Regions from separate parts of the Paenibacillus odorifer genome, predicted to be linked through region 2. Evidence: predicted binding sites of a transcription regulator. Region 2 holds the regulator's gene; the other holds the start of a gene.
The links. The regulator LexA, encoded in region 2, represses DNA repair genes until DNA is damaged. The targets are predictions, from matches to a motif close to CGAACATATGTTCG.
Positions count from the first base shown of each region.

Region 1: the regulator LexA is predicted to act here: its motif matches at 1,979-1,992, upstream of recA (recombinase RecA).

Region 1 is NZ_CP009428.1:4,069,274-4,072,701, reverse strand. It holds gene pgsA (CDP-diacylglycerol--glycerol-3-phosphate 3-phosphatidyltransferase) at 1-366, shown strand, start outside; gene PODO_RS17650 (competence/damage-inducible protein A) at 475-1,761, shown strand; gene recA (recombinase RecA) at 2,062-3,126, shown strand; gene PODO_RS17640 (regulatory protein RecX) at 3,237-3,428, shown strand, end outside.
Region 2 is NZ_CP009428.1:3,801,388-3,804,815, reverse strand. It holds gene PODO_RS16535 (hypothetical protein) at 102-482, opposite strand; gene PODO_RS16530 (L,D-transpeptidase) at 635-973, opposite strand; gene lexA (transcriptional repressor LexA) at 1,151-1,777, opposite strand; gene PODO_RS16520 (LysM peptidoglycan-binding domain-containing protein) at 2,029-2,442, shown strand; gene PODO_RS16515 (DUF896 domain-containing protein) at 2,552-2,761, shown strand; gene PODO_RS16510 (hypothetical protein) at 2,811-3,332, shown strand; gene PODO_RS16505 (HAD family hydrolase) at 3,367-3,428, shown strand, end outside.

The DNA of each region.
Region 1 (3,428 bases), 270 kb from region 2:
GGTAAACTCCTTGATCCACTTGCGGACAAACTGCTGGTATCTGCAGTTCTGATTTCACTTGTGGAGCTGGGCAGATGCGATTCATGGATTGCTATTGTAATCATCAGTCGTGAGTTTGCAGTCACCGGACTTCGCCAGATTGCATTGCTAGAGGGAAAAGTGGTTGCCGCCAGCAAATGGGGCAAGATAAAGACGGTTGTACAAATTGTTGCGATCTCACTGCTGTTGTTGAATAATTTCCCATTTCAATTTGTCAGTATTCCTGTAGACGATATTGCTATTTGGGCCGCAGCGCTGATCACTATTTATTCTGGAATTGATTATTTTGTGAAGAATAAGGATCTGCTACAGCTGCATAATGCGTAAGAATGTAAGCTGGACATACAAGGAAAGGTAATAGGTGAAGCACCTATTACCTTTTTTGAAATCTAAAAGCAGTGTACCTACATTATAACTAGGAGGCGAAAGCCAGGTATGAAAGCGGAGATTATTGCAGTAGGGACAGAGCTTTTGCTCGGTCAAATCGTGAATAGTAATGCCCAGTTTTTGTCTATAGAGCTAGCTGCCATCGGGATCGATGTATACTTTCAAACTGTTGTCGGTGATAACAGCAGCCGCCTGCAGCAAGCCATCGAGATCGCTCAGAGTCGGGCCGACGTTATTATCTTTACAGGCGGAATTGGCCCCACTGAGGATGATCTGACTAAAGACGCACTGGCTGCATCGCTAGGTAGAACGCTCCACATTGATCGTTTGGCGATGGATCATGTACAACGTTTCTTTGATGATCGTAAGATCGTTATGACCGAAAATAACCGCAAACAGGCACTTATAATTGAAGGAACTACACCGTTGCCGAATGAAATCGGTCTTGCGGTTGGGATTGCTTTTGAGCATGAGAAGAAATATTATATTGTGCTTCCAGGTCCACCTCGTGAGATGAAACCGATGTTCGTAGATAAAGCAGTACCGTGGCTACAGCAGCACGCCTTGACGAACGAAACACCGCTTTATTCAAAAATGCTCAAATTTGCCGGCATCGGAGAATCACTGCTGGAGGACAAGCTCATTGAGCTGATTCGCAGTCAGACTGATCCAACGATTGCTCCGTATGCCAAAGAGGGAGAGGTAACTGTTCGTATTTCGACAAAGGCCCCTTCTGAGCATGAAGCTACAAAAAAGCTGGAGATACTGGAACAACAAATCAAGGAGATTTTGCCGGAACATTTGTATGCGAACATTGATGTGCCGCTAGAGCAATTGATAGTGGATTGGATGGCGGATGCCGGCCTGACCTTAAGTGCGGCAGAGAGCTGCACCGGAGGTTTGCTGATGGAGAGTATAACAAATATTCCAGGCAGTGCTTCGATGTTTGCCGGCGGAATCGTCTGCTATTCAAATGACTTAAAGAAAAAGCTGCTGAATGTGCCAAGTGCTTATTTGGAGGGACCCAATGCCCCTGGAGCCGTAAGCCGAGAAGTTGCCGAGGTGTTGGCTGACCAAGTGAGAATGATTGCAGACAGCGATTTCGGCTTATCTGTTACAGGTGTAGCTGGACCGGGTTATTCTGAACGAAAGCCTGTTGGACTTGTATTTATCGGCTTGGCTGAACGGGGACGTAAGACAGAGGTTTATGAGCTTAATCTTAAAGGTACGCGGGAAAATATCCGCTTACGAACAGTTAAGGCTTTGCTGTATCGTCTCTGGCGGAGACTTGAGGAACGCAAGGTGGAGACACCTCTTGAGGGTTCAGACTTGTAATGGGAGATTAGCCCAGTTATAATAAACACATACGGAAGAACCGTGGCACTGAGATTTCTTTGCTGCGGTTTTTTGTATATTTGCAGAGATTTTGATCACGATGCTTTCTCATGATCATAAGTCGTTGATGTCCGGTGAAGTGGAGAATTTAATTAACTTCTATCTCCGGAGGGAGGCTTACAATAAAAGGGATAAATAACGCCCAAGACAAAAAAAACGAATGTATGTTCGAAAAAAAGCTTGGCAAGACCTTAAAAACACGTTATTATATTACTATAAACAGTGAAGGAAGTGGTCTGATTGTCAGATCGTCGTGCAGCGCTTGATATGGCGCTTCGTCAAATAGAAAAACAATTTGGTAAAGGTTCGGTAATGAAACTGGGAGAATCCACGCATATGCAAGTGGAAGTTGTACCTAGCGGATCTTTGGCACTTGATATTGCGTTAGGTATAGGCGGACTTCCAAAGGGACGTATTATTGAAGTATATGGACCGGAATCTTCAGGTAAAACAACAGTTGCTCTTCATGCTATTGCAGAAGTGCAAAGACAAGGCGGACAAGCTGCTTTTATCGATGCCGAGCATGCGCTTGATCCGAAATATGCACGTAACTTGGGCGTAAATATCGATGAATTGCTGCTTTCTCAGCCAGATACGGGTGAACAAGCGCTGGAAATCGCCGAAGCACTTGTTCGTAGTGGAGCCGTTGACATTATTGTCGTTGACTCCGTTGCTGCTTTGGTACCTAAGGCTGAAATTGAAGGCGATATGGGTGATTCCCACGTCGGACTGCAAGCTCGCTTGATGTCTCAAGCACTTCGTAAGCTTTCTGGTGCCATTAGCAAATCGAATACGATTGCTATCTTTATCAACCAGCTTCGTGAGAAGATCGGTGTTATGTTCGGTAACCCTGAGACAACTCCGGGTGGTCGTGCATTGAAATTCTACTCCTCTGTACGTTTAGATGTACGTCGCGTAGAGAGCATCAAGATGGGGAACGATGTGGTTGGTAACCGTACTAAGATCAAGATTGTGAAGAATAAAGTAGCCCCTCCATTTAAACAGGCTGATGTTGATATCATGTATGGTGAAGGGATTTCCAAAGAGGGAAGTCTTGTAGATATCGGTACTGAAATGGATATCGTGAATAAGAGTGGTGCATGGTATTCCTACGAAGGCGAGCGTCTCGGCCAAGGTCGTGAGAATGCTAAGCAGTTTTTGAAGGAACATCAGGATATTGCCCTTATTATTGAGAATAAGATCCGTGAAGCAAGTAATTTATCCACTATTGTTGCTGCGCCGAATAATGATGAGATTGTTGCAGAGCAAGAGGAAGAAGAAAAATTGCTCCTCGAAATCGAATAGTATATTAAACAATAGGACGCCCTGTGATTGATTGTTGCAGGGTGTCTTTTCTTAACAAGTATTGAAAGTAAGACGATAACTGATCTATTGCTATGAGGTGACAAACAACTATGGTAATACAACTGGATTTTGAAGCAGAAGAACAAGATGAGCAGGTGTTATCTGATTTTCCTGAAGGAGAACTCTTAGAGATCACTAAAGTAGAACGTCAAAAGAAATCTGACCACCGTTATATCATACATTTCGGAGCATATAACATGACTGTGCACGAGGACGTCATGATTAAATATCGAATGATTACT
Region 2 (3,428 bases):
GGAATTAGCCCAAAAAAAGCACCCGGAGAAACCTGCCGATTCTGCAAATGGCGCAAAATTGGGGGTTGCTGCAAGGGTGCTTTTTAAGGTAAGTATATAACCTATAGAAAATTGAAGGCAGTGATATGATCGGTATAAACAATCAGCTGTTTGTACTCGATCGGAGTCCCATAACTAGCATAAGGTCTTACAGTAACGTCATTGAGGACAACAAAGTTATAGCTGAAATTTTTATCAGGGTGTTCTGCTCCCAAATAAGATATGTATTCGTCTACTATTACATCATCCATCAAAGATTTTAAATCAAATACATCCTCTTTGTTGGAGACGGCTGGAGAGACGATTCCCTGAATGCTGCCAAAAGAGGTGAGCAAATTCACTTTTTTTCCACTAGCTTGTTCATCATTTAAAAGTAAACCGGACAGCTTACCCAGTGCATCGACTTTAAAATCGACGAGGGTTCTAATTTTTGAGTTATTCAAAACTAAACACATCCTTTTCAATTTGCAATCCTGTTAACAATATTCGACATATAATCACCAAACTCCTAGTATGCTAATGAAAAAATACTTACTTATGTAATGACCCCCATTCTGTATATGGTGATTTGGGGGTTGTGAGGTCCTCAGCGAATTCAATTCCTTATCGTTACTCGTGTTCCTATAGGGACGATAGCTGCGAGTGTTAACACATCCTCGTTGTACATCCGGATACAGCCGTGGGATACCTCTTTCCCAATGGAGGAAGGATCATTCGTTCCATGAATCCCGTAGTGTGGTTTAGACAGTCCCATCCAAAAGGCACCAAAGGGACCACCTGGATTGGGTTGTTTGTTAATAATCGTGAATTCTCCCACTGGGGATTGGGTTAACATCTTACCAATGCCGACAGGGAAACCTCTAATCACAATATCATTGTCCAGAAGATATAACATTCTTTGGGTCAGATCTACAATAATTCGGTAATTTGGCATTATGCACAACACTCCTTTCTAATTAGGATATGAGCAGAACGCCTAAACGGTTATTCATAGAAAATGCCCATTTTAGCGAACGAGAACAAATGTTCGTTAGTGGTTGAGAAAGCAAAATACACAGAAAAAAGGCTGTTCCGCATTTGCGGAACAGCCTTTTATGGTAGGAGTGCATACTTAGTGGATATCTCGAAACAATCCGATGACTCTTCCGAGAATAGTTACGCGATTAAGGCGAAGAGGCTCATAAGCTGGATTCTCCGGCTGAAGCCGTATATGATCACGTTCCTTGTAAAAGGTCTTAACGGTTGCTTCATCTTCTTCAGTCATGGCTACAACGATATCTCCGTTGTCCGCTGTTTGTTGTTGGCGAACAATTACATAATCACCATTCATAATGCCAGCATCCACCATACTATCACCCATAACTGACAGCATAAATACTTTGTTGTCACCTACATAGTGAGTAGGAAGTGGGAAGTAATCCTCGATATTCTCTGTAGCAGTGATAGGTACCCCGGCGGTAACTTTACCTACGACAGGAATCCGTGAGATGGTCTGGGCGAATTGGTGAACATTCTCTGAATCCTCTTGGCCTAGTAATTCTATTGCACGTGGCTTCGTTGGATCTCGACGAATAAGTCCCTTCTTCTCAAGCCGGTCCAAATGACCGTGAACTGTGGAGCTGGAAGCAAGGCCAACAGCTTCTCCAATTTCCCGGACGGAAGGTGGATAACCCTTGCTGCGGACTTCGCTTCGTATAAATTCCAGGATCGCCAGCTGGCGACTTGAAATCTTTGACATTGGAATCAACCCCATATAGTAATGTTTGGGAAAATTATAACATAGAACTACCGTTCGCACAAACATAAGTTCTAACTATTATAAATATTAATCTGCTAGAGTTAAAAAATGGTAGACGAATGATAATAAAATGTACCACTTGAGTCTCTCGAAAAAAAGAGAACAATTGTTCTGAAATAGTATTGAACAAAACACATGTTCGTGTTATTATGAATTCGAAAGTAAGAACAAGTGTTTGGAGGATGATAATTATGCTAAAATACAGTACATACCGCAGCATCTACGATAAGGCCCCAGTGGTTGAATCTTTAGGACATAATGACGTTGCCCGTAATTCCGCTAAGGTAAAAGAGATAACGGAACGTTTGCTAGGAGGGATGATTTCGTTGTTCCGTCAGGACTTCTTTATTAAGTTAATATTGATTATCGTGCTAGTATTTTCTGGCCTAACAGTAGTGGGAAATGTATTTGCAGGATCGACGACTATAATGAAGGAAGAGAAGCGGATTGTGGTTGAACGTGGAGATACACTATGGAGTATTGCCCTTAAGAATAAACCGGCTGATATGAAGACAGTTGTTTATATAGAAGGAATTAAACGTTCAAGTGGGATTAAGAGTAGTCAAATTAACGCTGGAGACATACTTACTTTACCTATTTATTAATTTTCTGAGAACATAATAGAATGACCAGTAGAGCTTGCAGGGAGTAGACCTTGACAAGCTCTTTTTCTCATGGCAGAGTTAGAATTAATTTATAGGGGGAGGGAAAGTATTGAATATTGATGAGTTGGTCGCGCGAATTAACGAATTGGCACGCAAACAGAAGAGCGTAGGCCTTAATCAAGAGGAAGTGGCGGAACGCGCCAAGCTTCGTGAAATTTACCTGGGGAATATCCGCAATAACTTCCGAGCACAATTAAATACTATTGAAGTAGTAGATAACGATGAGCATGAACAAGGTAACAAGGGGCTTAAACATTAGCTCGCTGTTCCTTTTCATAGATATTTCAGGATGACTAGGGGGAACGCACATGGCCCGTTCTTGGGAAAGAATGGTTCAACGCAACACACAGCAAATCAACAAGCAAAGAAAGAAACAAGGCAAGGATACGATTTATGCCTCTAAATCTCCTACCCAGAATGCCGAAGTCTTTAAAGGTCGCAACATTGCATTTCCGGTAGTGTTAGTGATACTTGGCACTATGTTTTGGGTAGTTGGTTCTATTGATCAGGCCAAAGGAAATGGCATGCTGGCTAATTGGTTGGGAGTAGTACTGTACTATTTGCTGGCAGCGCTATTGTTCTTCCGTCGTCCGTACTTGAAGGTGGAAAAAGCAAGACTGTCTACTATTAAATTCAATCGCGAACGCGGGCTTCCAGCTGCAGATATTGAGAAAATCACCCTTTCGCGTGGAGCTGTAGTCATTAAGCACAAAGGGAAACGTACGAAATGGATTTTCACAAGACTTATGAATCGCTATGATACTAATGCGATGAGTACACGATTAGAAGCATTTGCTAAAGCTCACAACATTGAAGTAGTTCACGAATAGAACTAGACCAGTTAAAGGGAGAGGGAGACCTGTAATGCCAATTTCTGCTGTACTATTTGACCTTGATGATACATTGCTGTGGGATGATCGGAGCGT